DNA from 2 places in the Colwellia psychrerythraea 34H genome. Region 2 is predicted to be linked to the other one. Evidence: predicted binding sites of a transcription regulator. Region 2 holds the regulator's gene; the other holds the start of a gene.
The links. The regulator FliA, encoded in region 2, starts transcription of late flagellar genes. The targets are predictions, from matches to a motif close to CTAAAGNTNNNNNNNNNNNNGCCGATA.

Region 1: a site for FliA is predicted at 2,248-2,274, ahead of CPS_RS05790 (DUF5610 domain-containing protein). Genes of this name have one in related genera too.

Annotation. Positions count from the first base shown of each region.
Region 1 covers NC_003910.7:1,339,057-1,347,258, forward strand. The annotation lists gene CPS_RS05775 (GIY-YIG nuclease family protein) at 1-85, opposite strand, end outside; gene CPS_RS05780 (zinc ribbon domain-containing protein YjdM) at 446-784, shown strand; gene CPS_RS05785 (CobW family GTP-binding protein) at 968-2,038, opposite strand; gene CPS_RS05790 (DUF5610 domain-containing protein) at 2,323-2,940, shown strand; gene CPS_RS05795 (DEAD/DEAH box helicase) at 3,506-5,056, shown strand; gene CPS_RS05800 (PQQ-dependent sugar dehydrogenase) at 5,321-6,511, shown strand; gene CPS_RS05805 (TetR/AcrR family transcriptional regulator) at 6,584-7,129, opposite strand; gene CPS_RS05810 (VOC family protein) at 7,276-7,710, shown strand; gene CPS_RS05815 (pyridoxamine 5'-phosphate oxidase family protein) at 7,720-8,202, shown strand, end outside.
Region 2 covers NC_003910.7:1,556,809-1,565,010, reverse strand. The annotation lists gene CPS_RS06765 (chemotaxis protein CheA) at 1-595, opposite strand, end outside; gene CPS_RS06760 (protein phosphatase CheZ) at 609-1,352, opposite strand; gene cheY (chemotaxis response regulator CheY) at 1,427-1,810, opposite strand; gene CPS_RS06750 (RNA polymerase sigma factor FliA) at 1,918-2,637, opposite strand; gene CPS_RS06745 (MinD/ParA family ATP-binding protein) at 2,677-3,519, opposite strand; gene flhF (flagellar biosynthesis protein FlhF) at 3,566-5,107, opposite strand; gene flhA (flagellar biosynthesis protein FlhA) at 5,167-7,269, opposite strand; gene flhB (flagellar biosynthesis protein FlhB) at 7,416-8,202, opposite strand, start outside.

The DNA.
Region 1 (8,202 bases), 220 kb from region 2:
AGAAAATTGAATGGGTCATTATATAAACATTACCAAAAGCAACGTTGTCAGGATTTATGCGCTGTTGTGAATTATCAATACTCATAAGTAAGCTCTCATTGACGAATAAAAGGTAAAGCTTTATGCGTCTTTTTTTTAGTAGTTAAGTCTCTTCTTAATAGTGCTACTTTAGCGTGTGAGCGGCTTGAAGTTATTGATCTTCTCTTGTTTTATATCTCTTGATTAACTATTCGTACGGGGAGTTGATACGGATCAATGAACATTCATAAAAGTGCTAGTTAAGGTGTCAGTTAAGTAGAGGGTATTTGAGTTATTAATGTTCATGCAGTGCTTAATGACACTTCTTAGTAATCCCATAGTAGGCTAGCTGGCACTACCAAAAGGAATGTCGATGAAATCTAGTATTTGAGATATGATTAAAATAAAATTATTAAAGCAGAAATTTATGTCACTTCCACCATGCCCCCAATGTAATTCCAAATTTATTTACCAAGATCAAAGCCTGTTGATCTGCCCTGAGTGTGCACATGAATGGAATCCATCAGAACAGCTTGCTGAAATAGAACTTTTTACCGTTAAAGACTTCAATGGAACTCTGTTGAATGAAGGCGACAAAGTTACTATGATTAAAGACCTTAAAATTAAAAGTAGCTCTCAAGTACTTAAAGTGGGTACTAAAGCTGTTATCAGGAGAATAGTAGAAGGTAAAGATCATCAACTCGACTGTAAAGTAGATGGAGCAGGTGAAATGATGGTTACCGCCAAGTTTGTGAAAAAAGCTTAAGTAAGCAAGGCAGAATAAGAATTTAAAGCTGAACTAAGTACCTGTAATGGTTTGCTTAGTTCAGGGTCGCACCACCATTGGTGCCAGCCATTGCCAGCCATTACCAGCCATTACCAGCCATAAATAGCTATTATGAGTCAGTGTTGTTATAAAGTGTTACATCATAGTTTTAGTGGTTAAAAACTATATGGCGTCTTTCGCTAGCAATAATAAGTCTCTGCTTTTAACAATATTTAAAGCATTTTCATTGGTATCAATTAGCTCAATACGGCTATCTTTTGAATCAGTAACTTTGTTGCAGCTAAAATCGCTCCCTGCCTTATTGAAGGCGTAACTCCCTTGTTCGGTAAGTATCACACCTTTTGCACGCGAAGCCTTTAATGCGGTTATGAATGCGAATAATTGTTTATAGTTAAATTGGTACTTGTCGGAAAAAATCCAACCTTTACTGAAATAACCCTCACCATGATTATTGAGTTCAATAAATCCCTCTTGTGCTAGTCTTGTTTGTAGCGCTTGGCTCTGCTCACGCTCTTTTTTATAACCGAGTTCAATCGTATGTGAACTCTCGTGTAAAGAGGGGACCGCAATACCAATCATTGGTTTAGTTACTATTACTGTTTTAGGTTGTTGCGCTAACCAACTAGGGGCAATGTTACCGTGCTGCATTAAGTGTAATGGCTTATCTGTTAGCTCATTTTCGGCAATAAATAGCGCTAAGTTTTCTTCATCTTTTGCTGAGTAGGTGTCTGCTTTTGCCGCTAAGATGGTGTCTGCCACGTTGAGTTGCTGAACAAATGATGGATGCTCTGTATAGCGCTTATCGATAAGATTTCGAGCATCGACTAAACAGAGTATTGACTGCAGTGATATTGTTTCTTGAAATTTTCCCTTGGTTAATACTTCAACCACTTCTTTTGGGTGACCTAAACCTGTCGGCTCTATAAGTAGTCTGTCAGGTTTGGCTTTAGTAATGAGTTGGTTTAACGCGACTTGCATAGGCACACCAGAGGCACAGCACATACAACCACCAGGTACTTCACGAATAAATACCCCTTGTTCATTACTGCTACCAGCGAGTAATGCAGAATCTATCCCTATTTCGCCAAATTCATTAACAAGCACAGCCCAGTTTTCATTGTTGGGTTTATTGGCAAGTAATTGCAATATTGCTGTCGTTTTTCCTACCCCTAAAAAACCGGTAATGAGGGTAGTAGGGATAGCTGAAATTTTTGACGATATCTGGCTGAACATGAAATGTTACTCGGCTTAAGGCAAAGGTTGATGAGAAAATAGTACTGTGGGTGGTCAGGTAGCTTAAATACTATCACAAGCTTATCATTTCTTAATCTAGTGTTTATTGGGCTTATCTTAATAACGTTATTATTTGAGCGGGCGACATGACGATTATACTTCCGATAATGAATAAAATAATTAGCTGTCCTAACTTCTAGGACTTGGTGCTTAAGTTATACTTCACCGTGCCGATACTCTTATATATGTTTTAATAAATGCTTTGATAAATAGAGATAGATATTATGGACTCATCAATTAAACCCAATGCTACCTTTAGCCAAGATGTTCGATCTTTAGCAAAAGCGCAGGATAAAAAAGAAAATGGACCCATGGGTCAACAAGTATCGGATCTTGCCCATGAGAAAAAAATAGGGGAAGTACAAGAGCCTATTTCTGTCAGTAATAAAAAACAACTTAATGCTGCAATTATAGAGTCGACATTGAAATTTAGTAACACAGTCGGTGATCAACCGCTGTCACTGTTGTTAAAAACCGCCTTACAGGGAATCAACGAAGCGCTTAAAGAACGCGGGGTTGAAAGTAGCGTTGAAGATGCTTATGAGTCAGGCATTGATTTTAGTCCCGAAGCAACTGCGGAGCGTATTGTTTCGTTTAGCACTCAGTTATTGGGCTCTTATCGAGAGCAGCACCCGGAAATGGATGCAGAAGAATCGTTAGCGAGTTTTGTTGATATTATTGGTGGCGGTATTGAGCAAGGTTTTAGCGAAGCCAAAGATATACTTGGTAGTTTAAAAGTATTAGAGGGAGATATTGCTACTAATATTGATAAAACCTATGAATTAGTGCAACAAGGATTACAGTCTTTCGTTGATTCTTTTAGTCAGACAGAAGAAGAGTAACCCCTAGATAATTTCGTGGAATTAGCAAGGGTACTCTTGTTAATTGATAAGCTGAATCTACGCCATTGTACTCTGATTCAGTATCCTCCCAAGGGCTAGTTTCGATGCTTTATGTTATGTTATTGGTTTCGGGAAGGACACGGCACGAATACAGCTTATTAGAGAATGCAGACGTAATTATATTGAGCATATTTTCCTCAATAACCACTCTATTCAATCAATGCCTTGTCTTGATGTCTTTCTAATTCCTGCTGAATCCTGCATTTTAAAGTAATTTGAATATATAATAACGCTCTATTTTTTGGGCGAAAAAGAGCAAAAAACTCAACTCAAGCAGTCAACTATCTATGATCTTGATCTTGATCTGTAGTTAAATACTTCTTTAGTCACGCTCAATTCTGCATCTTGCAGTAGTTTAGGTATATAATGATGCCCCCTCTTGAAAAGACTTGTGTTAAATCAGGCCTGAATCTTATTGAAGAGAGGTTTCGTTGTAAAAAACGAAGACGTAACACTTACTGGATTTTACCAGATAAACACTAGAATTAAGCCCGAGTAGTATGGCATGAAGGTATTAGAAAAAGATTATCAGATTAACAGCGTCCGTAAGGCTATTGACGCTGGAGCTAACTCCATTATTGCATTACCTACGGGGGGCGGTAAGAGTATCTGTATACTTAAATTGTGCCAAGCAATGCCGGACAAGAAAGTCGTCATTAGTTTACGTAATGCGGCATTGGTTCCTCAATTATTGCACACCCTCACTATTAATGGCTTGTCTGTTAGTGTTGTTAAGTCAGGTTATAAGTATATAGCTGGCGGTGATGTTACTTTGGTAATGGAGCAGTCATTTGGCAGAAGAAAACACCTAAACATACAGTGCGATGTGCTTTTACGTGATGAGTATCATGTGGGATGCATGGGCGGCGTTTATATCGCGATGCGTGAAGAGTTATCTCCTGACTTAATTATAGGCCTAACTGCCACGCCCATTGATAGATTAGGCGTTTATATTGATAAGTCGATGCAATTGATTGAAGAAACGACTACTAAGATGCTGATTGAAGCGGGTGAATTAGCCAAGCCGGTTTACAAAGTACCTAGTCTATCTCAAGAGATAGATTACAGTGCTGTCAAAATGTATCGAGGTGACTTTAGTGTCTCTGGTTTAGATAATATATTACTGGAACATTGCTCTTTAGTGGCACAACAGACCGTTGATGATGCACTATCTCATGGTCGTAAAGTAATGCTGTTTGCTAACTCTATTAATCATGTAGAGTCACTGTCTGAGGCTTTTGATTTACTTGGTATTGAACATGAGCGTGTTCATTCTCAGCGTTCGTCTGATGAAAATGATGAAAGCATCCGTAGATATAAGTCAAACGAAGTTAGGCTAATAATCAATATGTCTATGCTAACGATTGGCTTTGATGATCCCACCACTGATTGCGTTGTTTTAGCTAGACCGACCAAGATATTAAGATTGTACTTGCAGATTATCGGCAGGTGTTTGCGTGCGTCAAAGGGCAAGACTAGTGCATTAATACTCGATTTAGCACAATGTATTTCTACCCATGGTTTTGCTGAGGATCTTAGAGATTTTACTCGTAAAACTTCGAAATCTGCAGCGATAATGGCTGAACGATTGAGCGTAACCAATATAGGTCAATTTGTTGATGGCGAGTTCACCTACAATGAATCAATCGAGCGTAAGGTTGTCAAGAAAAGAGCACCTGTTATTCGCAGAAAACCTCGGGATGGGTTGGTTGCCAGCAAGGAACTTGTTGATAGAGCAGCAAGTAATAGAGCAGCAGCGTTACTCAGGTTAAACCCTAGAATGGAAAAACTGGTCAGCACTATCGAATTGGTTAATATCGTGTATGAACAGCAAGACGAAAGTAGCAAAATGCTTGATGAAGTAGCTATGGTTAAGTTAGTTGCCCTGATAGGGTTTGCTTATAGTGATGCATTAGTTGATAGCTGCACTGCATTAGTTGAAGGATTACACGCCCAAAACCAATCTATTAGAGGTTTACCGCTCAGAGTTAGCAACTTGATAACCTCAATTGCTATGCAAGATTTAGGTGTCAAAGAAGTAGTAACCAAGTCTTAAAATATATAGCTGAATAAAATAAAGGCTTTTCACAAGTTGATTCACAGGAGAGGCATTTAATCCGATGGGTATAATGCCTGTTTTGTGCAGGCTTGCGCTTCGACATTAGGTGAGCCAGAGTAAAAGTTAGTCAAAGATCCTTCACGCGAATAATTCAACCAATACACACCCACAGAAAAGCCTATGTTACTCCGTTGACATTACTTGTAACAAGTTTCGCTTTAAATTACTGCTAAATTGATTATGATGAAATATCGACTCATCATGATTAATCCGATTGGTATAACCACTATGTCACTATTCCGTAATATCAAGCTCAAGATAAAGTTAGCCCGAAAAACGTTATCCATAATAGCCTGTTGTACACTTGTTCCTTTTGTTGCAAATAGCAATGAAACGTTACTGGCCAGCCTTAGTCAATTTAATGAAAATATCACGGCTAAATTACACTTTGCTGATAGCGGAATACCTTGGGGAATGGCGTGGTTACCTAATGGTGATTTATTAATTACCCTGCGTGACGGCGAATTAAAGAGGCTAAAAAAAGGACAAAGCATTGCTGACACAATTTCCGACTTGCCAGAGATAGCGGTTGGCAGCCAAGGTGGTTTACTTGATATCGCAGTACATCCAGATTATGCCAACAATGGTTGGATATATTTTTCTTACGCAAAAGAAGATAACAAAGGTAATAAAAGCACGGCGATAATGCGAGCTAAACTCAATGACAAGATGCTAACCGACCAAGAAGATATTTATGTCGCTCAAGCTTATGGTAGAAAAGGTGTTCATTTTGGTAGTCGGTTAGTTTTTGATAACCAAGGGTATTTGTATTTCTCTATTGGTGACCGAGGTCAAAGAGATGTCAACCCTCAAGACATTACACGCGATGCAGGCAAGGTTTATCGATTACATGATGATGGCCGTATACCTGATGACAATCCCTTTGTTAATAATGATAAAGCTAAAAAGGCTATCTATTCCTATGGTCACCGTAATCCTCAAGGTATGGTTAAACACCCAATAACTGGCGATATTTGGACTCATGAACATGGTCCACGTGGTGGTGATGAAGTTAATCTTATCGGCAAAGGTAAAAACTACGGTTGGCCAATCATTAGTTATGGTATTAACTACTCAGGTACTGAGATTACCGACTTAACTCAAAAGAAAGGCATGGAACAACCGTTATGGTATTGGGATCCTTCGATAGCACCTTCAGGTATGGCATTTGTAACCAGTGATAAATATCCTCATTGGCAGGGTAATATACTGGTAGGCTCATTAAAGTTTGGCCAGATAGTTATGGTTACTTTAGCAGGAAATAAAGCTGTTAAGGCGGAAGTCGTTAAAGATGAACTTACACGAGTACGCAACATTAAGCAGGGACCAGACGGCTATGTTTATGTTGCGGTGGATGGCCAAGGGATTTATAAATTAATACCGAAGCTTTAATTAGTTTTTCACGATATAAATCAGCTGTTTATCTATAAAACCTTATGTTGATCAGTATTTAGGTATTATTTATCAATCACTTGGCAGGATCAGTTTTTTTGCCATTTCTTTTGCCATTAATGCTGATTTTTTCATGCCCCTGGTGTGCGCCATCACGATAGCCCCTTCAATCAATAAGTCAATTTGATCTGCTTTACTTTCATTTCCAGCAGGTAACTTAGTTTTAATAAGTTCTACAACCTGTTGTTTGTGTTTTTGTGAGAATAAAAAGATTGGATGTTGGGCGTCAGAATATTCGGCACTGGCATTAATAAAATTACAGCCGTAAAAAGTATCGCTATTAAACCACTCGTGCAACGCATCGAATATAGCGAATATGCCAAGAGAACTCTCTTTTTCTAGATCGTCTATCTTAGACGATAGCATCGATAATACTTGGTGATGTCGTTGCTCTAATACGGCAAGTATCAATTCATCTTTACTGCGAAAATGTTTATACAAGGTGGCTTTTGATACCTTGGCTTGAGACAAAATTAAATCAATACCGGTCGCGTGATATCCCTGCTGATTGAATAATGTTAACGCCGTATCGATCAGGTGTTGTCTTCTTGGTTGCATGTGATTTCATCATTGCTTTTGTAGTTATTGTTAAATTATACCAATTTTTCGCTTGACGTAAACAGTTCTGTTCACCTATGCTTATGTACAGATCTGTTCACCTAGTGTGAATTTTAATTAATCATACCAAAGAAAGGCCATTATTTATGTGCAAGACCACAACTGACTCCAATGCTAATATCGCGACCACTAATACGTTAGGTATTCATCATCTGGGACTTACTGTGCCAGATATTAAGCAAACATCTACTTTCTTCATTGAACAGATGAATTTTCATCACGTTGGTGGACAAGAAGAATATCCGTCAATTTTTATTTCTGATGGCACTGTGATGTTGACACTATGGCAAGTTAACGACTCAGAAAATTCAGTTGAATTCGACCGTAAAAACAATATTGGTTTACATCACTTTGCACTTAAGGTGGCTAATATTGAGCACTTACAATATTTACATCAGCAATTTGCTACGCTTGATAATGTTGATATTGAATTTGCACCGGAGCCATTAGGACAATCACCTTTTCAGCACATGATGTGTGTTATTCCAGGTGGTATTAGACTTGAATTAATTAGTGCCTAAGGAACAGTAATGGACAATGAAATAGTCTCTAGTTGGCACCAAGGTGAGTTAGCTGTTCAGCAACGAGCAGGCACTGATGAACGTATGGCAGAAATTGGCCCTAAATTTATTCGTGAATTTATGCCACAACAACACCGTGATTTTTTTCAGTCACTGTCGATGATATTTGTAGGTTATACCGATCATTGTTCAAACGCTTATGCCAGTGTTTTATTTGGTGCGCCAGGATTTATTCAATCACCGACTGAAACTGAATTAGTGATTAATACTCAAAGCACTATAGGCGATTTTATCATTGAGGATCTAAGGGAAGGTGACCATATTGGGCTAGTAGGGATTGAATTTGATACTAAAAGACGTAACCGTATTAATGGTGTTATTACTGATATCAATCAAAAAAATATTAAGGTTAAGGTGTTACAAAGCTACGGTAATTGCCCAAAATATATTCAACCAAAAGAGTTTGCTCCGAATAGATCTTATAGTGAATTT
Region 2 (8,202 bases):
CATCACTTGCCCCATCAGTACTCGGTGTAGGTGCCGAATAAGGAGCCGGTTCACTAAGATTTGGCGATGCCGAAACACTGCCAGAACCATGTAGTTCGTCTAATAATTTTTCAAATTCATCTTCACTCATTTCATCACTTGAGCTTGATTCTTCATTTGTCGGAGTTGATTGTTCAATGACTTCAGTCACAGCTGGCGTACTTACATCAGGGTGACTTAGTCGGGCAAGTTCAGCGAGTAGAGTAGCATCTGCAGGAACAAGTGGTTCCTTATTTTGTACCATCACAAACATGTCATTGACAGTATCTAAGGCAGATAAAATGGTGTCCATAAGCTCTGCATTAACAGAGCGTTTTCCGGTACGCAATAAGTCAAATATATTTTCTGCGCCATGACAGACATCGACTAAGTCGCCAAGGCTTAAAAAACCTGCGCCACCTTTAACAGTATGAAAACCACGGAAAATTGAATTCAGTAATTCAGCATTATCTACATCGTTTTCAAGTTCAACTAGTTCTTCTGAGAGCGATTCTAAGATTTCACCCGCTTCAACTAAAAAGTCCTGTAAAATTTCTTCATCTGCTTCAAAAGACATGCAGTAATTCCCCTTAAAATCCTAAACTTGATAAAAGATCATCAACATCATCTTGATCTTCTACTACATCATCTCTGTTCGCTGCATTTACAATTGGTCCCTCAACAAGGTTTTCACCTACTTTAGGATTACTTGGTCCTTGCGTTTTTTCTGCAGACAGGCCAAAAGCTGTCAGCATATTGATTAAACTTTCTTCAACTTCTCTAACTAACTCAATAACTTTTCGAATAACTTGACCTGTTAAGTCTTGAAAGTCTTGTGCCATTAATACATCTGTCATTAAGCTATGAATATGTTGAGTTTCTTTACCGGTATTTTTTAATAAAGTATCGATATCAATGCATAGCGATTTAAACTCTTTCAAGTCCAACTCGTTATTCATCAACTTTGTCCATGAAGGATTGACAGTTGCCACTTGCTCAGCAATGGTATCAACTACGGGAAATATCGCCTCAACGGCATCCATAGTTTTATTTGCGGCTTCTTCTGTTCTCGTAATAACAAAATTCAATCGCTCTTTCGCATCAGGAATATCTGTAGTAGCAAGATCATTTAACCTAGAATCGACTTGAAAATTGGTCAAAGAGTCGTGAAGCTGGCGAGTTAATTTACCAATTTCTGCAAAAAGTTCGGAATTGATTGGATTTTGAATCTCAGCAATAATCGCATCCGCTGCGTCTTGCTCATCAGACTCCAAAAAAGCAACCAAAGATCTTGCTTGCTCTAATGAAATCCGCCCTGTCATAGCTATACTCATGCAAAGTCCTTAATGGAATATTTGTCAACACCTTAATTTAGCTAACAAATTTACTGTTAACTAAAGCCTTCACATTAAGCTAAGCGTTCAAAAATTTTATCTAGCTTAGTTTTTAATGTTGCGGCTGTAAATGGTTTAACAATATAACCATTAACACCTGCTTGAGCAGCCATAATGATTTGCTCTTTTTTAGCTTCTGCAGTGATAAGTAGAACGGGGATATGTGAGAGATTAGCATCTGCTCTAATCGCTTTAAGTAAATCGATACCTTGCATACCAGGCATATTCCAATCTGTCACAACAAAATCAAAATCACCACCTTGAAGCATGGGTAACGCTGTATTGCCATCATCAGCTTCTTGAATGTTGGTGAAACCTAAATCACGTAACAAATTTTTAACTATACGTCTCATGGTTGAAAAATCATCAACTACAAGTACTTTCATATTTTTATCCAAGACACTCTCCGGCGAAACATTCAAAATTAATTATTTTTTCTAACATTTTCATTTTACCTAATTAGGTATTTTTTATACTCATTATCACTAGCTTATTCACAGTCTAATTAACTTTGCCAAGATTGCATACGTGCTTTTAAACGATGCATCGCTTGACTATGAATTTGACTTACCCGTGATTCACTCACATCGAGTACTTGCCCGATCTCTCGTAAATTCAATTCTTCATCATAATATAAAGACAGTACTAGAGCTTCTCGTTCCGGTAAAGACTTAATGCATTGAGTTAAGCCTTTTTTAAAAGCTATTCGCTCAATACTTTGATATGGATCATCTCCAATATAGTCATCACTTGGCTTAATAGCATCTTCATTAACACCAAGATCATCAATACCAAGTATTTTTCCTGTACTTACTTCACTCAATATCTGATGGTAATCTTTCAGTGAAATATCTAATTTTTCAGCAACTTCAACATCAGAAACATCTCGGCCTAATTGTGCTTCAAGTTGCTTTATCGCTTCACTGATCATCCTGCTATTTTTATGAACAGATCGCGGCGTCCAATCACCTCGGCGTATTTCATCAAGCATAGCGCCACGGATTCTGATACCAGCAAATGTTTCAAAGCTTGCGCCTTTAGTGTTATCAAAATTATTTGCCGCTTCAAATAAACCAATCATTCCTGACTGTATCAAGTCATCAACTTGAACACTTGCTGGCAATCTTGCTAAAAGATGATAAGCAATGCGCTTGACTAAAACAGTTTGTTGTTCAAGAAGAGCTGCTTTATCAATTTGATTATTATAGCTATTCACTTTTACCACGTAATGTTACTCTCACTGAAGTAATGCTAAGTTAGTCAGTTAATTAGCCAGTAACTGTTCAATAAAAAATTCTAAGTGCCCTGATGCTTGTTTAGGTATTGGCCATTGGCTTACCTTTTTTGCTAAATCTATATAAGCTAACGAAGCTGGAGATTGTGGATATGCTTCTACTATAACTTGTTGTTTACGAACTGATTTCCTCATATTTTCATCGTATGGGATCACAGCGACTAATTCTATTGCGACATCAAGAAATCTATCGGTTACTTTAGTTAGCTTTGCAAAAAGCTGCTGTCCTTCTTTCGGACTACGCACCATATTGGCAACAACTTTAAATTTAAATACACCATGATCACGGCTCAGTAACTTCATCAGAGCATAACAGTCTGTAATTGAAGTAGGTTCATCACAAACCACCAACATGACATCTTGCGCGGCACGAGTGAAGCTCAAGACCATATCAGAAATGCCAGCAGCCGTATCAACAATCAATACATCAAACTGTGTTTTCATTTCACTGAAAGCTCGAATGAGACCAGCATGTTCAGATGGCGTTAAATCCACCATTGATTGTGAACCAGAAGTTGCAGGAATAATCTTTATGCCAGCAGGACCTTCAATTATAATGTCATCAAGTTCACACTCTCCTGACAATACATGAGATAGATTACGCTTAACCCTTAACCCTAACATTACATCGACATTTGCAAGACCTAAATCGGCATCGAGAACTAAAACCCGTTTGCCGAGTTGTCCTAGCGCAATAGCTGTATTCAGCGAGGTATTGGTTTTACCAACACCACCTTTTCCGCCTGACACGGCTACTACTTTAACTTGTTGTAAACCTTGCATCTTTCTTAAGCCGCTCGCTTGATCTATCATTTAATTATTACTTCTAATTATATATATTTAGCTATTAGCCAGAGTCTTATAACGTTGCAGCGGGTGCTACAGGCATCGGCCGTAAAACAGTGACATTATTATTTACTGACTTAGTCGCCATCTTATCTGCAAGGGTAACTAATTTCTCAGCATTTGCAACTTTAATATCTTCCGGAACTCTTTGTCCATCAGTAAGATAACCTATTGGTAAACCATTTTGAATCGAAGTTGTAATTATTTCACCAATACTGATACTTTCGTCAAGTTTAGTATAAATACAACCCGATAATGGTACTTTTTTAAAACGATCTACATTTTCTTGCATGACACCTTGCTGCGTATTAGCCGCTAAGACTAAATAATTTCGAATCCTTACGCGAGCATTTGATACTAATGCGGTCAATTGTTCAGCTAAGCGCATGTCTCGTTGTCCCATACCTGCAGTATCGATTAGGATTAATTTCTTCTTCGAATACTGCTGTAATAATATATCTAACGCTTGACTGTCTTTAGCCAGACTCACCTGACAACCAATAATCTTTCCATAGGTTGCTAATTGCTCAAAGCCGGCAATACGGAAAGTATCTGTAGAAATAAGCGCAACTTGATCGCTGCCATGTACTTGGGAAAAGCCTGCTGCAAGTTTGGCAATAGTAGTGGTTTTTCCTACACCGGTAGGGCCGACTAAAGCAACGACTCCGCCACGATTGATTATATCATTCTGTGTAGTATTAATTTGTTGAGAGATAAGTTGTGTTGCTTGTAACCAAGCTTCTTTCTCATGTGATTGCTCAGGAACATATCCTGCAATCTGATCCGCTATTTGTTCATTTAATCCTAAAGCCAGTAATCGATTTACTAATACCGCCCGTTGAGGATCTTTTTGTGCCATATCTTGCCACATTAAACCTGATACTTGATGCTCTAACAATGAACGAATAGAAGCCATTTCTTGCTGCATTTTAGCAAAGTCTTGTGAGGATACTTGAGCATCATCATTCATACCTTTAGCAAGTGGGCTTGAAGATGACATATTATTAGATATATTGGCAGTAATATGATCACTATTATATAGTTCAGCTTCAGTGTTAGCTGTCTGTTGTTGAAGTTCACTAGGCATAGCATCAGAAGTTGAATGACTTAGGCGGTCGGTAAAATTCTTTAACTGCTGCTCAATGCTAGCATCGCCTAAGTTAGTGGGCTCTTGTTGTGAAGCTAATTGTTGAGGGGCTGGCTGTTGCACTTGACGATTAAGTAAAGCTGACAAACTATCCGCAGGTGCTTGCGCAACTCTATTTTCATTAAGATTTGAGGGTGTAGTGTTTACCGGTGTTTGTTGTCCAAGCTTTACTACGTCGTTGCTAATCTCTCTACCACTCGGTGTATTTTCCTGTACTTCAGTTTTATGAGGTTTATTCTCTGAAAACTGAGCAGGAGGTACCGCTTGGTTGTAATCAACTGCAGCCATCAATTCCACCCCTTCAGGGATTTTTTTATTGGACATGATAACCGCATCAACGCCAAGTTCTTCTTTTATCTGCGCTAATGCTGTGCGCATATCTTTGGCAACAAAACGTCTGATTTTCATACCCAACCTCTTATTTAGCTCTACGTTATAACGATGCCCTGCATACGTTTAACTGATTGTTACTGCCCAATAGCACTAACTATTTTAATTTGTTTGTCATCAGGTATCTCCTGATATGAAATTACACGTAGGCTTGGAATAGTATATTTAACAAACTTAGCCAAAACATGTCGTAAAATTCCTGACGTTAATAATATTGGTGTATCACCAGCCATCTCTTGCTGGTTTGACCCTTCAGTTAATGATTGTTGTAAGCGTTCCGCTAACCCTGGTTCAATACCAGCACCATCATCTCCTGCCATTTGCATTGATTGATGCAACATCTGTTCCAATTCAGGAGCCAAAGTTATGACGGGTACTTCTTGTGCTCCACCAACGAGGTCTTGTACGATAAATTTTCTTAAGCTAATTCTCACAGCAGCGGTTAAGACTTCCGCATCTTGACTTTTTGGTCCATATTCAACCAAGGTTTGAACTATAGAGCGCATATCTCGTACAGCAACACCTTCATTCATTAAGCTTTGTAATACTTTAACAACCGTACCTAAACTTAAGGTATCAGGCACAAAGCCTTCAACTAACTTAGGGTAGTTTTTAGCCAGTAAGTCCAATAGGTTTTGCACTTCTTCATGGCCTAATAACTGGGCGGCATTATTTGTTAATATTTGACTTAAATGCGTAGCTAACACCGTTGCAGAATCGACCACAGTATAACCCAATGTTTGCGCTTGTTCACGTTGGTTTTGGTTAATCCACGTTGCATCAAGACCAAAAGCAGGATCTTTCGTTGCTACGCCATCTAACTGACCAAATACTTGTCCCGGATTGATGGCAAGCTCTTGGTCATGTCTAATTTGTGCCGTACCGACAACAACGCCCATTAAAGATATTTGGTAACTATTAGGATCTAAGTCTAAATTATCGCGAATATGCACTGCGGGTACTAAAAAGCCAAATTCTTGTGATAGTTTTTTACGCACACCTTTAATTCGACTTAGTAGCTCGCCACCTTGGGCTTTATCTACCAAAGGAATTAAACGATAGCCAATTTCTAAACCAATAACATCAACATGATTAACATCATCCCAATCGAGTTCTTTTACTTCATCTTCTTTTTGTTGGTGTTGAACTATCTCATCTTGTGCTTGTTTTTCCAGTTCAACTTTCAGATTTACTTTATTCCTAGCGCCAAAAAATGCAGCTGCTGCAATGATCGCAGCAAATAGCAAAAAGACAAAATGAGGCATACCTGGAATGACGCCCATCACAAACATCACACCAGCTGCTACGTAAAGAGACTTTTCTTGACCCAGCTGACTACTTACTTGCTCACCCATGTCTTGCGACGTATTTTGACGAGTGACCACAATTGCAGTACCAATTGATAACAACAAGCCAGGTATTTGAGCGACTAAACCATCACCAATAGTAAGTAAGGTATATATCTCAACAGCACGGCTAAAAGATAAATCATGCTGCACCATACCAATAATCAAGCCACCAACGATATTAATGAATAAGATTAAAATACCGGCAATCGCGTCACCTTTTACAAACTTACTGGCACCATCCATAGAACCATAAAAATCAGCTTCACTTGTTACTTCAGTTCTTCGTTCTTTCGCTTGTTCTTGTGTTATAAAGCCAGCATTTAAATCAGCATCAATTGCCATTTGTTTACCTGGCATTGCATCTAAGGTAAAACGTGCAGTTACTTCAGCGATACGCCCTGCACCCTTCGTCACAACCACGAAGTTAATGATGATCAAGATAAGGAAAACCACTAAACCAACAGCATAATTCCCACCAATAACGACCGAGCCAAATGCTTCAATAACTTTACCCGCAGCTCCAGGTCCTTCATGACCTTCTAATAAAACTACTCGGGTACTCGCCACATTCAGCGCTAACCTTAAGATGGTCGCAACCAGTAAAACGGCAGGGAAAGAGCCAAAATCAAGAGGCTTTAAGGTATAAACGGTAATAAGTAATACAACGAGAGAGAGCGCGATGTTAAAAGAAAATAAAATATCTAATAACCAAGCAGGCATAGGTAAGATAATCATACCTAGTGCGGCCATTACTAATAATGGTGTGCCTAAGCCAGTTAAATGGCGTAATTGGCTTTTATCAAACTGATTAAAATAAGCGGCTAATTGCATTACTACTTCATGATGTTTTTTTGACAGTAACCATGAATTAGCAATTCTTATACCAAAAGCTAGCGTGCATTGAATTTATTAAAGAAGAGCAAACATTATTGGCGTTTAAGTAACCAGATATCTCGATAGTAAATTGAAGGGAATGTCTAATATCTAAAATCATCAGGGATAGGTAACTCTTTAGCAACGGGTGTTGGCTTTTTAGCTTTACCTTTTTTATGTTCGTTGAGTTGAAAAATAAAGGCTAATACTTGAGCAACTGCAGCAAACAATTCTTCGGGAATATCATCGCCAACTTCGGCAGTATAATAGAGTGAACGAGCTAAAGCCGGTGATTGAATTATTTCTATTTGATGCTCTTTAGCAATAGTGCGAATATGCAAAGCCATCTCATCAACGCCCTTTGCAGACAATACTGGAGCACCACCAGCAGCTGCATCATATTTAAGCGCAATAGAAAAGTGAGTGGGGTTGGTAATAACTACATCAGACTCAGGTACGTCTTGCATCATGCGACGTTGCGACATTTCATATTGGGTTCGGCGAATACGCCCCTTAATTTCAGGACTACCTTCTGTTCCCTTATGCTCATCTTTAATTTCTTGTTTGGTCATTTTTAACTGGCGATTGTGATTCCACACTTGGTATGGCGCATCAATAACAACAATGATCCCTATTGAAAGAGCAAGCACTAAGAACATCCACTGCAACATAGTTATGGCATGTTCAAAGTTAGCAGGAATAGTTTCTCGACTTAAGCCAAGAATCTCCTCAAACAAACCACTTAACAGTAAAAAAGCAACAATAAAAACAACAAAGAACTTTAAAACTGATTTAATAAGTTCAACAGCGGCTTGCACGCCAAACATACGTTTAAAGCCCGCCATCGGAGATAACTTGCTTGCCTTTGGCATCATTGCATCCCCTGAAAAA